One region of the Pseudoduganella sp. R-43 genome, then DNA from elsewhere that is predicted to be linked to it. Evidence: predicted binding sites of a transcription regulator. Region 1 holds the regulator's gene; the other holds the start of a gene.

Region 1 (7,781 bases):
GGCTTCACCGGCACCGTCTGCACCTCGGTCAACGAGGTGGTATGCCACGGCATCCCGACCCCGAAGAAGGTGCTGAAGGATGGCGACATCATCAACATCGACGTGGCCGTCATCAAGGACGAATGGTTCGGCGACACCAGCCGCATGTACTACGTCGGCACGCCGTCAAAAGCGGCGCAGAAGCTGTGCGAAGTGACGTATGACGCGATGTGGGCCGGCATTCGCGCGGTCAAGCCGGGCAACCGCCTGGGCGACGTCGGGCACGCGATCCAGAAGCTGGCCGAAGCGGCCGGCTACAGCGTGGTGCGCGACTATTGCGGCCACGGCATCGGCATGGTGTATCACGAAGACCCGCAGGTGCTGCATTACGGCCGCCCGGGCACCGGCCTGCTGCTGGAGCCGGGCATGGTGTTTACCATCGAGCCGATGATCAATGCAGGCAAGCACGCCACGCGCGCACTGCCGGACGGCTGGACCGTGGTCACGGCCGACAGGTCGCTGTCGGCGCAGTGGGAGCATATGGTGGCGGTGACCGAGACCGGCTTCGACGTGTTGACGCTGGCGCCCGGCGAGCAAAACCGGTAATTCGATGTCTGACCCGCAGGGTCAGACACCTGGCCTGCGGCGGCCGCGTACCGGGTGTCTGACCCTGCGGGTCAGACACCGGTTTACCGGTTCTAGCGCAAAGTCAGTTTCAACGCCGGCTTCTCACCATAATCCTCATAGCGCTCATTGATCCCGCCGACGCAATAGCTGATCTCTTCCAGCAAATCCGCCGGCATCTTCCTCGCATCGGTAATAACAATCTCCAGCACCTCATTGGGCTTGAGCCGGAAGCGCGTCATATTGTCCTCATCGCGCAGATAGGACAGGCAATCGACCCAGGCATCGATCGTCGCGCCATACCCCGACGGGAACCCGAGTTCCGCCTGGCAGGCAGCATGAAAAGCCGCCTCATCGCCGATTACGGCCCCGTTTAACGTAGCAACAGCCATTATTTCTTTTCCTTCGGATCGGTGACGAAACCAAGACGGGTCAGGCCATGCGACTGCGCCGCCGCCATCACCTGCGCCACCACTTCATAGCGGGTATCCTTGTCCGCCCGCAGCTGCAACTCCGGCTGCTGCGGCAAGCCCGCCGCCTCGGCCAGGCGCTCCTCAAGCTCGCCCGGCTGCAAGGCATCGTTATTCCAGTAAACCGTGCCGGCGGCATCGATGGCCAGGGTCACGGTATCGGCCTCCTGCTGCAGCGCCTTGGCCTGCGCCTTGGGCAGTTCCAGCTGAACTGCACTGGTAAACATCGGCGCGCTGATGATGAAGATCACCAGCAGCACCAGCATCACGTCCACCATCGGCGTGACGTTGATGTCCGCCATGGATTCCTTCTGCCGGTGATGGTTGAAGGAGCCGAATGCCATCAGTTCAATCCCTGGCCAGGTAAGCGTGCAAGTCGTGCGCGAAGGCGTCGAGCTCGGACAGCGTGATGCGGTTGATGCGGTTAAAGCCGTTATACGCCAGCACCGCCGGAATCGCCACGGTCAGGCCGACGCCGGTCATGATCAGCGCCTCGCCCACCGGACCGGCCACCTTGTCGATCTGCACCGTGCCCTGCGCCGACACCGCCGCCAGCGCGTGGTAGATGCCCCACACGGTGCCCAGCAAGCCGACAAACGGCGCGGTCGACGCGATCGACGCCAGCAAGGTCAGGCCCGATTCCAGCCGCGTGGTCGAGACATGGATCGCATCGCGCAGTACGCGCGTGACCTGCTCCGAGCGCCCCATTTCGGCGGCGATGCTGCCGCCCTTGGCGTGCGCCAGCTGGTGCGCCCCGGCCTGCGCCACAGCCGCAAAGATTCGCTCCTGGTCGCGCGCCGCCATCAGCGCCACGCCATCGGCCACTGAGGGCGCGTCCCAGAACGCCTGCACCACCGGCGCCGCGCGCCGGATGCGCCACGAAGCCCAGCCCTTCCACAGGATGAAGAACCAGGAGGCCAGGGACATCGCCAGCAGCAGGTAGGCCACGGCATGGCTGATTGCGTCGCCGCGCTGCCAGTAGCTGGCGAAGGTAAAGTGCTCCATCAGCCGATCAGCCGTTCAGGCCCAGCACGTCGTACATATCGTACAAGCCGGTCTTCTTGTCGGCCAGCCATTGTGCCGCGCGCAGCGAGCCGTTGGCGTAGTGCTGGCGCGAAGAAGACTTGTGGCTGATTTCGATGCGCTCGCCCTCGGTGGCAAACATCACGGTATGGTCGCCGATGATGTCGCCGCCGCGCACGGTGGCAAAGCCGATCGAGGACGGATCGCGCGGGCCGGTCACGCCTTCGCGCGCGAACACGCCGCACTCCTTCAGGTCTCGCCCCAGCGCATCGGCAATCACCTCGCCCATTTTCAGCGCGGTGCCGGACGGCGCATCGACCTTGTGGCGGTGGTGCGCCTCGATGATCTCGATGTCGTAGCCCAGGTCGAACTGCTTGGCGGCGAACTCCAGCAGCTTCAGCGTCACATTGACGCCCACGCTCATGTTCGGCGCGAACACGATCGCGGTCTTTTGCGCCGCCGCCGCGATGGCCGCCTTGCCCGCTTCATCGAAGCCGGTGGTGCCGATCACCATCTTCACGCCATGCTCGGCGCAGTAGGCCAGGTGGGCCAGGGTCCCTTCCGGGCGGGTGAAGTCGATCAGCACGTCGGCGCCGGCCAGGCCGGCGGCCAGGTCGGCGGTGATGGCCACGCCGGCCGGCTGGCCGGTAAAGGCAGCGGCGTCGCTGCCCAGGGCCGGCGCGCCTTCGCGGTCCAGCGCGCCGGACAGGCGTGCCTCGGGCGCCTTCTGCACCGCCTCGATCAACATATGGCCCATGCGGCCGCTGGCGCCGGCGATGGCGATATTCAGTTGCGTCATCTCGCTGTTTCCTCGGTTATTGCTTGGTGCCCGATTCCTGGCCGCCCGGTAGCGGCGCCTTGCCCGGCGCCAGGTTGCCCTTGGCATCCTCGGACTTCTTGAATTCCTTGATCGGGCCGGCGATGCGTGCGATGTATTCCTGTTCGGTCGGCAGGTCGCCGCCCTCGAAGCTGGCCACCTTGTCATCCTGGTCGAAGAACACCACCACCGTGCTGGTGGTCAGCTCGCCATTGCCCTTGGCCAGGCGGAACGGGTAGTCCCAGCGCTTGCCGTGGAAGGCATCGGCCATCAGCGGCGTGCCGAGCAGGAACTTGACCTGGTCCTTCGTCATGCCGTTCTTGAGCTGGGCCAGCATCTCCTTCGACACGAAATTGCCCTGCTGGATATCGGGGCGGTAGGGCGAGAAGAACCACAGGAATTTCTGCGTCTTGGTGATCTGGGTGGTCTGGGCCCCCTGCGAGGCTTCCACCGGGGCCACGGTGGCTGGCTTGCTGGCGCAGGCAGCCAACAGGGCGGCAGCCAGCAGCGGAGTGCTACGTTGCAACAAAGACAGCGGGGTCAAACGCATATTATGCATACCTCAATTCCGTGAGCAGAAGTGCCTAAAACGCTATATCATAAAGCACTTCCCGCAACTGACGTTAGCAAACATGAGTAACAGCCCTACCGACCTGAAGGCCTCCGGCCTGAAGGCTACCCTGCCGCGCCTGAAGATCCTCGATATTTTCCAGAGCAGCCCCGTGCGCCACCTGACGGCGGAAGACGTGTACAAGCTGCTGCTGGCCGAAAACATGGACGTCGGCCTGGCCACGGTGTACCGCGTGCTGACCCAGTTCGAACAGGCCGGCTTGCTCAACCGCAACCATTTCGAAAGCGGCAAGGCGATTTTCGAGCTCAACGAAGGCTCGCACCACGACCACCTGGTCTGCCTCGATTGCGGCCGGGTGGAAGAATTCGTCGACGAAGAGATTGAAAAGCGCCAGCAAAGCATCGCCGCCGAGCGCGGCTTCAAGATCGCCGAACACGCGCTGGCCATCTACGGCAGCTGCACCAAGGTCAACTGCCCGCACAAGCATTGATTTTTCAGTGGTTGCTCAGCGCGTTCGACAGCAGCCGCGACGTGATATCGACAATCGGGATCACCCGCTCGTACGCCATGCGGGTCGGCCCGATCACCCCCAGCGTCCCCACGATCTTGCCGTTGGCCTCATAGGGCGCGGTGACCACGCTCATTTCATCCATCGGCACCAGCTGCGATTCGCCGCCGATGAAGATCTGCACGCCGGAGGCCTTGGACGACACGTCCAATAGCTGCATCAGCCCGGTCTTTTGCTCGAACAGGTCGAACATCGCGCGCAGCGAGCTCATGTTCGAGGACAGGTCGGCCACCGACAGCAGGTTGCGCTCGCCGGCGATCACCATGTCTTCCGATTCGGCCATGGCCTCGCTGCCCGCCTCCACCGCCGCCTGCATCAGGCGCCCCATATCGTCGCGCAACTGGCGCAGCTCATGCTGCAGGCGCCCGCGCACGTCCTCGAACGACAGCCCGGAATAGTGCTGGTTGATGAAATTGGCCGACTGCTGCAACTGGGCCGGCGTGTAATCGACGTCGGTCAGCAGGATGCGGTTTTGCACGTCGCCGCCGGGTGAAACAATCACCAGCAGCACCCGCTTTTCGCCCAGGCGCAGGAATTCGATCTGCTGGAACACCGACTCGTGGCGCGGCGCCAGCACCACGCCGGCAAACTGGGTCAGCGACGACAGCATCTGGGCCGCATTGGCAATCAGCTTTTGCGGCTGCGGCGAGGCCGCGCGCAGGCTGGCCTGCACCGCGCTTTCATCGATGTGCTGCACCGTCAGCAGGGTGTCGACAAAGATGCGGTAGCCGCGCGGGGTCGGCACCCGTCCCGCCGAAGTATGCGGGCTGGCCACATAGCCCTGCTCTTCCAGGTCGGCCATGATGTTGCGGATGGTGGCCGGCGACAGCTCCAGCCCGGAGATCTTGGACAGGGCGCGCGAGCCCACCGGCTGGCCGTCGGCGATGTAACGCTCAACCAGGGCTTTGAGCAGGGTTTGGGCACGGATATCGAGATGCATAGGCCTATTCTGCCAACTGTTGTTCCAGCCACGCAAGCAATTCATCGAGCGTGGCGCAAATCGCGTCCGGCTGCGGCGCACCGTCCGGCAGGCCGGCGCCGTGTCGGTTCATCCACACCGCGCGCAAGCCGGCCGCCTGCGCCCCCGCCACGTCCAGCGCCAGGTCGTCGCCCACGTACACCGCATCGTGCGGCGCCACGCCCAGCGCCTGGCAGGCCGCGCGGAAGATGTCCGGCGCCGGCTTGGCCGCGCCGAAACGGGCCGCCGCCAGCGATACCTCGAAATGGTGGGCCAGGCCGATCACTTCCAGGTCGGCATTGCCATTGGAAATCGTGCCCAGCTGCACATGCTGGCGCAGCTTGAGCAAGCCCGGCAGCACATCGTCGTACGGCGTGACTGCATTGCGCGCGGCAAAGAAGTGCGCCATCGCGCCCTCGACATGAGCGGCGTCCTCGCCGGCCGCGGCAAAGGCCGCGTGCAAGCTGGCGCGGCGCAGCTGGCCCAGGTCGATCAGCAGTTCCGGCTGGGCCGCCGCCAGTTCGGCGCGGTGCGCGCGCAAGGCATCGATCGACCATTGCGCCGCCACCCTGGGCGCATGGGCCGCCAGCCAGGCGTGCAGCGTCAGCTCCGCTTCAGCGATGACAGGCGCGATCGGCCACAGGGTGTCGTCCAGGTCGAACAGGATGGCTTTCGGCTTCATGGGCGCATTGTACCGCGCCGCGGTTGCAAGCTGTTACAAGGGAAAAGCTGGCCAAATCGGCTATGGATGGTGCAAATGCACTAAAATAGGCGCCGATTTGACCGCGCGACGCGCGCAACCGACTGGAGAAAGTGGAATGAAGAGTAAGTATCTGTCTGCCGCCGCCGCGCTGCTGTGCGTCGCCGGACTGGCCGCCTGCGGCGGCAAGGGCAATGGCAGCATCGCCCTGGTAGTCCAGGTCCTCGGACTGGACCGCGGCGACCTGGTGCTGCAGAACAATGGCGGCGACGACCTGACCATCACCACCGCTGGCAACGGCAGTTATTCCTTCAAGACGCTGATGGCTCCGGACTCCCAGTTCAATGTGAGCATCAAGAGCGTGCCGGCCAACGTCAGCTGCAAGCTGGCCAACAACACCGGCAAGATCAACTACTACACCTACAACCAGACCGTCGTGACCTGCACCCCCGACCCGTACCCGCTGGGCGGCACGGTCAGCGGCCTGGCCGGCAGCGGCCTGGTGCTGGCCAACGGGGCCCAGACCGTGAACGTGGCCGCCAACGGCAGCTGGCAGTTCGCCACCCCGATCGGCAACGGCAGCGTGTATGGGGTCACCGTGCTGAACCAACCGACCAACCCCAGCCAGAAATGCACGGTCGCCGGTGGCACCAACGGCAACGGTACCGGCAAAATCGAGCCAAGTAAGGATATCAATTTCAACTTGATCGTGACTGTTACCTGCAACTAAGAAAGAGTCCAGATGAAAGCAAAATTCCTTGTCGCGGCCCTGCTGGCCGTCGCCCTGGCAGCCTGCGGCGGCAAAGCCAGTTTCACCATTGGCGGCACCATTTCCGGCCTGAACAACAGTGGCCTGAAGCTGAAAACCGCTGCCGGCGACACCGTCGAAGTGCCAGCTGGCGCCACCACCTTCAGCTTCCCCAACAGCATCAGCTACGGCACCGAATACAAGGTCGAGATCGTGCAGCAGCCGGCGCACATGACCTGTGACTTCCTGGGCGGCACCAATGTCGGTTCGGCTGGCCACACCACCTCGATCAACATCCAGATCAGTTGCGTCCAGAACGCCTACGCCGTCACCGGCACCGTGGAACGCTTGACCACTGGCGACTTGACGCTGGTGAACGGTAGTTCGAGCATTGTGGTCGCCAAGGGCGCCACCACCTTCGCCCTGCCCAACCTGCTCCCGGTCGGCACCGCCTACGGCATCAGCGTCCTGACCCAGCCGCCCGGCCTGAAGTGCGAAGTCCTCAACGGTAGCGGCGTAATGGGCGACGAGCCCCGCAACAACGTGCAAGTGGTCTGCAACCCGGCGTGATATAAGCAAGTGGAATGACTGGAATTCCAAAAATAAATTGGAACAATATGCCGCGACGCAGCATAATTACACCTGTCTCCTCCACTTCTTAACAGAAATGGATTCAGCCCGCTCCCTGAGCGGGCTTTTTTTTGTTCCGGCGCCGACCACCTTGCCCTCGCCGGGTCAGCCTTGCTGGCTGCGCCGCTGGTAAGCTATAGTCGGCTACTTTTCGAGAGCGTCCCCAAGTAGAAGGCAAGCACCGCTTGAAACAAGAAAAACTACACCTGCTGTTCATTTGCCCCACCGTTGCCGGCTATATTGGCGGCACCGAAACGGTGGTCAGCCAGTTCTGCCAGCGCCTCAAGCACAAGGCGCAGATCACCCTGCTCAGCGGCGAGCCCGGCGCAGGCCGCAAGCGCCTGGTCGACCTGGAAGGCGTCAAGCTGCTTACCCTGCCGTTCATCGCCCGCGACAGCAAGCTGAACCGAGTGCTCAGCAAGCTGCTCATGACCAGTCCGTTCAAGATCGAGAGCTACAGCTTTTTCCGCTCGCTCGGGCAAAGCGGCATGGACCTGTCGCGCTACGACTACATCGTGACCTTCTACGAAGCCGATGCCTACCTCTTGTCGAAGCGCTACCCGGCGCTGCGCCAGCGTTGCCGCCATTTCCTGCCGGGCGTATCGCTGCGCGGCTTCTTCAAGCGCGTGCCGGCCAAGGACGTGTTTTACCTCGGATACCGCGCAGCGGAAAAGACCCGACGGAAATGGGGCC
Region 2 (7,781 bases), 890 kb from region 1:
GCGCCCTGGCGCCGAATTTCCACGTGCTGGTGCTGTCGCGAGCTTTTGCCGGCATGACCGGCGGCGTGCTGGGGGCGATCAGCATGTCCATCATCGCCGACCTGATTCCGCAGGAACGCCGCGGCGCCGCCACCGGCGTCGTGATGACTTCCTTCAGCATGGCCGCGATCGCGGGCGTGCCGATCGGCGTCATGCTTGGCGCGCACTTCGGCTGGCAGTCGCCGTTCTATCTGCTGGTAGTACTGTCGATGGTCGTGTGGCTGGTCGCTGCGCGCACCCTGCCTGCGATGACTGCGCACCTGGCGAACGCGCCGGTGCCGCTGGCGCGCGTGCTGCCCGAGCTGTTTGGCCTGTTCACGGTGGGCGCCCACTTGCGCGGTTTCCTGCTGTGCTTTGTGGTGACAGTCAGCGGCATGATGGTGATTCCCTTCATTTCGCCCATGCTGGTCGGGAACCTGGGCATCGAACCGGCGCAGATCAGCTACGTCTACCTGTGCGGCGGCATTGCGACCCTGTTCAGCTCACGCCTGATTGGCGGCTGGTCCGACCGGGCCGGCAAGCAACGCGTATTCCGCTGGGTGGCGCTGTTCTCGATTGCGCCGACGCTGTTCATGACGCATATGCCGCACATCCCGCTGCTGGCGATCATGCTGTTCTTCCCATTCTTCATGGTCGCCATGTCGGGCCGCTTCGTGCCGTTGCAGGCGCTGCTGACCACCATCCCCGAGCCGCAGCGGCGCGGCGCTTTCCTCAGCGCGAACGCGGCGGTCCAGCAGATGGGAACGGGGATTGGCGCCTTTGCCGGCGGCCTATTGGTGCATACCGATGCGACAGGGCGCTTGCTGGGATACGGCACCATCGGCGTCATTGCCTCGGTGCTTATCGTGTTCTCGGTATGGTGGATCGGGCGCGTGCAGAGCGCGCACGTCCCGCTTACTGCGCGTTCCCCTGCTTGACCACCAGGTCCAGCAGCCGCTGGCCTTGCTCGAGCACGGGCTTGGCCAGTTCATCGCGCACGACGTCGCTGAAGAAGCCGTCGGTGACGCGATTGCCGTCCTGCGACAGGAAGGTGAAGCGCAACTGGCCCGGGCCCGGCGCATACACCGGTCTTTGCGGCGAAGCCTTGATGAAGGCCGGGATGGCGCTTGCGACCAGCACTTTCGCCTGCGCCGCCACGTCGGCCGGCGCGCCTTCGAAAACGGCGGTGCGCCCGGTCTGGTTGATGTAGCGCACGCGCCCGTCGGCGTAGGCGGCCAGGGTGTCCATGCTGCCGTCCAGCGGCACTTCAATCACCACGCCCAGCACTTCCGGCGCGGCCGGGGCATGGCCGTTGGCGCGCAGCCAGTGCGCAGCCAGCAGCCGCACGCGCGATTCTTCGCTTGCGTCCTGTGCGATGGCTTGCACCACGCGCGCGTCGGGAGCTTCGCCAAAGAGCTGGCCGGCATCGTCGGCGAACAGCATCTTGTGCACGGTGTTTAACTCTTCCGTGCCGTACGGCGCGTCAGCGCGGACTTTTGACTTGGCGCTGAACGCCGCAAACAACTTCTTGAACATCTTTACCATCCAGTTAATGCTTCAACTTCCGTAATGTGGCGCCAGCTTGGGCGCGCGCGCATCATGTCGGCATATTGTTGCAATGCCGGCCAGGCAGTTGCAGGACGCGGCATGTTGCGCGACCAGCGCATGTACATGGTCAGCATCAGGTCCGCGCCGGAAAACGTTTCGCCCAGCAGGTAAGGGCCATTATCGGCCAGGCGGGCATCGAGCGTGGCCCACGTCGCTTCAATCCGCTGCCGGATTGCGCTGCGCAGCGCGCTGTCGTCATTCGTGCTTCCAAGGTCGGACGGGTAGAACCACAGGCGGAAATTGTTGCCCAGGCTGTTCGCCAGCGTCACCATCAACTCGTACCATTCGGCCCGTGCCAGCGAGCCGGCAGGCGGCGCCAGGTTCGATTGCGGGTGGCGTTCGGCCAGCATCAGCATCAGGGCCGCCGATTCGGCGAAGGGCTTGCCGTCGATGAGGAGGGTAGGCACCTTGCCTTGCGGGTTGATGCGCAGGTATTCAGGACTGCGCTGCTGGCCCGCTTCAAGGTCGATTGCCACCAGTTCGTAAGGCACGCCGATCTCTTTCAGCGCCGCGTGGATCGCCAGGCTGGCTGCACCTTTGCCGTAATAGAGGGTGTACATGGTCTAGTCCTTCAAGCCTTTGCGCCATTGATCGAGCGACATCAGCTCGCCGCTGATATCGTCTTCAACCAGGATATCGCCGTTCACGTGCGAGACCAGAAAGCTGGCCACGGCTTGCGCCATGTCGTCGCCGTTCTCCACGAAAATGAGCTGGTAATAAGGGCTGCCGTTCACGTCGCGCGGCGCCGGATCGGTTTCAAGCAGCGCACCATGGCGCTCGCCGCCGCTGCGCTTTTCGATGGCGTCCGCCAGCCGTTTCAGCTCCGGCAGCGCCATCAGTTTTTCAACCGCCTGGTCGCGGCTCAGGTTTGCTTTCGCTGCTGGCATGGCCACAGGCGCCGCAGCGGCCATCGGCGCAGCAGTTGCATGGATGTTGTGATTGCTTGCATACCAGGCACCGATACCTGCAAGGAGCAGGCCGGCAACGGCGCCGGCGATGGCGGATTTACGGGAGGAAGACATTGCTTGGCACGACCATGCGGTGAAAGTGCGCCAATACTAACAGAATTAAAAAGCCTGCGAGGCGTGAACCAGGCAGGCTTTCGGGATACGCAGAGTGGACGCTTACTGCTTGCGGCGGCGCAGGGCAAGGCCCATCATGCCCAGGCCGAGCAGCATCGAGGCGATGGTTGCAGGCTCCGGTACGGCTTTCAGCGAGACGTTATCGAGCGAACCGCCGATGCTGTCGCTGATGCCGGAAGCCTGGAAGCTCAGGTTCGACAGGCTGCCGACGGCAAACATCGACAACTCAATCTTGAACCAATTGGTCTTCGAGGTGAAGTTGTCTTGCTCGACGTGCTTCAGCAGATTGCCGTTCCACAGCACGTCGATGCCGTTGGTGGCGGCCGATGTGTGTTCGCGCGGGGCGTAGTAGAAAGACAGGTTGTACCTGCCGCCGGCGACGGTGTCGATGGTCTGGCTGATCCAGCTATTGACCGAGGAATCCAGTTCCAGGAAGTTGCCGCCGTCCTGGGCCGTACCGGCCACGTTATTGCGCACTTCAACGCCTTTTGAGCCGACGCTCCATCCGTCCAGCGCGGACTTGATGGTCCAGGAACCAGCGGCGACGCCGTTCTTTTCAAAGCTGCCATTGGTGATCAATTCCATCGGGCCCGCATAGGCGGTGCCTGCGACGACAAACAGGAGGGCGGTCAGAAGTTTCTTCATATTGTCGAAATTAAATGAAGGTTGCGTAAAAGTTATTGTGATTGTAGCACGGTTATTTGCCGGCTTCTTTTTGCGCATAGGGGAAATGATGTATCTCAATGAAGAAAAAGCCTGCAAGGCGCAAACCTTGCAGGCTTTTTAGTCAGCTGTGAGGCTGTCGGCGATTACATCATGCCGTCCATGCCACCCATACCGCCCATACCGCCCATGCCACCCATGCCGCCGGCTGGCTTGTCTTCTACGACTTCGGCAACCATGCAGTCGGTGGTCAGCATCAGGCCAGCGATGGAGGCTGCGTTCTGCAGAGCGGAACGGGTTACCTTGGCTGGGTCCAGCACGCCCATTTCAACCATGTCGCCGTAGGTGCCGTTGGCAGCGTTGTAGCCGTAGTTGCCGGTGCCGGCTTGGACGGCGTTCACAACCACCGAAGCTTCTTCGCCGGCGTTGGTGACGATCATGCGCAGTGGCTCTTCCATTGCGCGCAGCACGATCTTGATGCCTGCGTCCTGGTCGGCGTTGTCGCCTTTCACGTTCAGCGAAGCGCGGGCACGCAGCAGGGCTACGCCGCCGCCTGGCACAATGCCTTCTTCCACAGCTGCGCGGGTTGCGTGCAGTGCGTCTTCAACGCGGGCCTTCTTCTCTTTCATCTCGACTTCGGTGGCTGCGCCAACCTTGATCACGGCAACGCCGCCGGCCAGCTTGGCCACGCGCTCTTGCAGTTTTTCGCGGTCGTAGTCGGAGGTCGCGCCTTCGATCTGGGTGCGGATCTGTGCCACGCGGCCTTCGATGGCCGAAGCTTCGCCTGCGCCGTCGATGACAATGGTGTTTTCCTTGCCCACTTCGATGCGCTTGGCTTGGCCCAGTTCTGCCAGGGTGGCTTTTTCCAGGGTCAGGCCGACTTCTTCAGCCACTACCTGGCCGCCGGTCAGGATGGCGATGTCTTCCAGCATGGCCTTGCGACGGTCGCCGAAGCCAGGAGCTTTCACTGCGCAGGTCTTCAGGATGCCGCGGATGTTGTTGACCACCAGGGTCGCCAGTGCTTCGCCTTCGATGTCTTCAGCGATGATCAGCAGTGGACGGCCGGCTTTTGCTACTTGCTCCAGTACTGGCAGCAGGTCGCGGATGTTGGAGATCTTCTTGTCGCACAGCAGGACGAATGGGTTCTCCAGGACGGCAACTTGCTTTTCCTGGTTGTTGATGAAGTATGGGGACAGGTAGCCGCGGTCGAACTGCATGCCTTCCACGATGTCCAGCTCGTCGTGCAGGGACTTGCCGTCTTCAACGGTGATGACGCCTTCCTTGCCCACTTTTTCCATCGCTTCGGAGATGCGCTCGCCGATCGATGCGTCGGAGTTGGCGGAGATCGCGCCAACCTGGGCGATTTCCTTGGAGGTGGTGCATGGCTTGGAGATGGACTTCAGCTGTTCGACGGTGGCAGCAACTGCCTTGTCGATGCCGCGCTTCAGGTCCATCGGGTTCATGCCGGCGGCAACGTATTTCATGCCTTCGCGGACGATGGCCTGGGCCAGCACGGTTGCGGTGGTGGTACCGTCACCGGCGTTGTCGGAGGTCTTGGAAGCGACTTCCTTGACCATCTGCGCGCCCATGTTCATCAGCTTGTCTTTCAGTTCGATCTCTTTGGCGACCGAAACGCCGTCCTTGGTGACGGTTGGGGCGCCGAAGGAGCGCTCCAGCACCACGTTGCGGCCTTTCGGGCCCAGGGTGACTTTCACTGCGTTGGCGAGGATGTTCACGCCTTCGACCATCTTGGAACGTGCGGAATCGCCGAAAATGACTTCTTTAGCTGCCATGTTTGTTTCTCCTGAATTCTGTATCTAGGGGGCTGTGATTACTTCTGTACCACGGCCATGATGTCTTCTTCGCGCATTACCAGCAGTTCCTGGCCGTCTACCTTGACGGCTTGGCCGGCGTATTTGCCGAACAGAACGCGGTCGCCCACTTTCACTTCCAGAGCACGCACGGTGCCGTTGTCAGCAACTTTGCCGTTGCCAACTGCCAGCACTTCACCCTGGTCCGGCTTTTCAGCGGCTGCATCAGGGATGATCAGGCCGGACGCGGTCTTGGTTTCCTGGTCCAGGCGTTTGACGATGACGCGGTCATGCAAAGGGCGAAGGTTCATACAAAACTCCTTTTACTCGGTTTATTGACAGTTGTTAGCACTCTCGGCTAACGAGTGCCAACAATTATAGGGACGACACTTTCCCTTTTCAAGGGAATTTCTTTGCGCTTGGTCAAGCGTTGAATTGATATCAATCATGCCAGAGATGCAACGGCATGGCGCGCGAGTGGCGGGGAGGGGGTAAAGCGGGGCAGTTATAAAAGAAAAATGGGACCGTCGCCGGTCCCATCATGGTCACGCACGCAGATCAATGCTGTTTGCGGCGATGCACGCCGGCCATGCCGAGCAGGCCGATGCCGAGCAACCCCAGCACGCCCGGTTCAGGGACGGGGGCGACAAAATCGAGGATACCGCCTTCCTGCGTGATGGCAATGTCGAGGGCGTTGGTGCAATCCACGGTATCGCAATCGACGCCTTGCGTGGTGTTGTTGAATGCTGCGAACGAGGCAGTGTAGAACGGATCCGGGTCGAAGAAGTAGGCTTTGCCTTCCGCGGTCAGGAACCAGCTCATGGTGACGTTCTGGAACACGCCGCCGAGGTTGTCGATGCCGCCTACGCCATTGTAGGCAAAGTCGGACCAGGCCAGCTGGGTCTGGGCGCCGGCAAAGTTAATGGACGGATCGGTTCCGACCACGGCCTGGTTATAGGTGTTGTCGTTGCCGACGTCGGCCCACAGCTGCAGCGACAGCGCGGTCGGGGTGCAGGAAACGCCCGGGCCAAGAATGCCGCTGCAAGAGAAGTCCTGGTGGAACGTGGCATACAAGCCATAGTCGAAGTTGACGCGGGTATCCGTAGTCGACACGTTGTTCGAATTCAGCGAAAAGCCGCTGAACACGATGTAGCCGTTGGACACGTAATTGTTGCCCACGCCGGTATAGGCCACGCGCGCGGACGACACGCCGTTGATGGCGTCGGCGGTGAAGATGTTGCCGGCAGGTGCCAGTCCCGTTGGGTCCACCTGGAAGGAGGGTGCAGCGGCAGCGCTGCCAGTTGCCAGAGCGCCAAACGCTAGCAGCATGCTGGCGGCCAGGCCGCGAACGCTAGGTGTGAGAATCTTCATTACATTTCTCCGTTGAGAGGATAAAGCACCAGTTTTGGGATGACTGAGCATTAAATTTGTTCAGGTCATGATCTTTATCAAAGCAATACATATGCCACATTTAAAATGCGGCCGAAAAACAAAAACTTAGTATTAACTTTCAAACCATGTTGTTTGCGCTGCGCGGCCTGCTCTGTAAAATATTCCGACATGTAGCTTCTCAAGATTAAGTAGCAAATTCAATGACTTGGATGATATATTTGGTGAGCATTCGCATGTTTTGATATTTTGTGTGACTTTTTATGCCGCGCTCGGCGTGAGTATTAATTTAAAATTAAACTGCATTTATTTCGACTGCGCGGCAAGCATTGCCGAGAATTTGCGCTTGGCTAACTGAATTGCTAGCCAGTTCAGGGGATGGCTATTGCCGCCCGGTCGCCAGGTGTAGACGAATTTGTCGCGATAGGCGTCGTACTGGAAGCCATGCGGTGCGGCCAGGATCTTGCCGCGCTTGAGCATCATCTTGACGGCCTGGGTGGCGGCCACGCCCGAGCAAAGCTGGCAAGCCATCGAGGTCGAGGCGCCGCGCCGCTCCGCCAGGTTGATACCGCCCGGCACCAGGTAGCTGCGATGCAGGGCGGCCGGCGCTAGGCCGACCAGGAAGCGGATTGCCATGTCCAGCTCCGGCAGGTCGCCCCAGCCGAAGTACTCTTCGAAGGTCGTCCCGCCCGGCACGAAGTTCAGGCCCGCCACGCTCATGCCCAGCGGCGCCGCGCAAGTGGCCGGCACGCCCAGCGCCTCGCACATGGCATAGGTCTGCTTGCGCGCCTCGAAGGCGAAGAAGTCGAGCCCGTCGACATACACGTCCGCCCCCTGCAGGAAATCGCGCAGGTTGCCCTGGTTGACGCCCTGCGGAAAGGTGCGGATCTTGACTTCGGGGTTGATGTCGCGCGCCATGCGCGCCATCACCTCCACCTTGGGCTGGCCCAGCGTCGACATGAAGGCGCCGGCCTGGCGGTTGAAGTTGGGGATGTCGAAGGTGTCGAAGTCGGCCAGGTGGAAGGCGCCCACGCCCATGCGCGCCAAGGCCAGCAAATGCACGCCGCCCACGCCGCCGACGCCGGCGATCGCCACGCATTTGTTGCGCAGTGCCTGCTGCTCCGCTTCGGTGACCCAGCCGATATTGCGCGAGAAGGCTTGCTCGTAATCGAAGCGGCGTTCGGTGTTGGATTCGGCCATGGCGATTATT

What was found. Region 1 encodes HrcA, which represses chaperone genes, less so after heat shock. Its sites were predicted from a motif close to TTAGCACTCNNNNNNNNNGAGTGCTAA; they were not measured.
Region 2: a site for HrcA is predicted at 5,528-5,554, ahead of groES (co-chaperone GroES). Genes of this name have one in related genera too.

The regions. Positions count from the first base shown of each region.
Region 1 covers NZ_CP183988.1:6,554,376-6,562,156, forward strand. The annotation lists gene map (type I methionyl aminopeptidase) at 1-585, shown strand, start outside; gene ACN9M3_RS29915 (barstar family protein) at 678-995, opposite strand; gene ACN9M3_RS29920 (ExbD/TolR family protein) at 995-1,417, opposite strand; gene ACN9M3_RS29925 (MotA/TolQ/ExbB proton channel family protein) at 1,422-2,078, opposite strand; gene dapB (4-hydroxy-tetrahydrodipicolinate reductase) at 2,086-2,895, opposite strand; gene ACN9M3_RS29935 (outer membrane protein assembly factor BamE) at 2,912-3,439, opposite strand; gene fur (ferric iron uptake transcriptional regulator) at 3,546-3,974, shown strand; gene hrcA (heat-inducible transcriptional repressor HrcA) at 3,979-4,992, opposite strand; gene ACN9M3_RS29950 (HAD family hydrolase) at 4,997-5,692, opposite strand; gene ACN9M3_RS29955 (hypothetical protein) at 5,829-6,440, shown strand; gene ACN9M3_RS29960 (hypothetical protein) at 6,453-7,028, shown strand; gene ACN9M3_RS29965 (glycosyltransferase family 4 protein) at 7,274-7,781, shown strand, end outside.
Region 2 covers NZ_CP183988.1:5,664,137-5,671,917, reverse strand. The annotation lists gene ACN9M3_RS25910 (MFS transporter) at 1-956, shown strand, start outside; gene ACN9M3_RS25905 (hypothetical protein) at 934-1,554, opposite strand; gene ACN9M3_RS25900 (glutathione S-transferase family protein) at 1,557-2,186, opposite strand; gene ACN9M3_RS25895 (hypothetical protein) at 2,190-2,648, opposite strand; gene ACN9M3_RS25890 (PEP-CTERM sorting domain-containing protein) at 2,751-3,353, opposite strand; gene groL (chaperonin GroEL) at 3,518-5,164, opposite strand; gene groES (co-chaperone GroES) at 5,203-5,493, opposite strand; gene pepA (flocculation-associated PEP-CTERM protein PepA) at 5,741-6,553, opposite strand; gene ACN9M3_RS25870 (ThiF family adenylyltransferase) at 6,878-7,771, opposite strand; gene ACN9M3_RS25865 (N-acyl amino acid synthase FeeM domain-containing protein) at 7,777-7,781, opposite strand, start outside.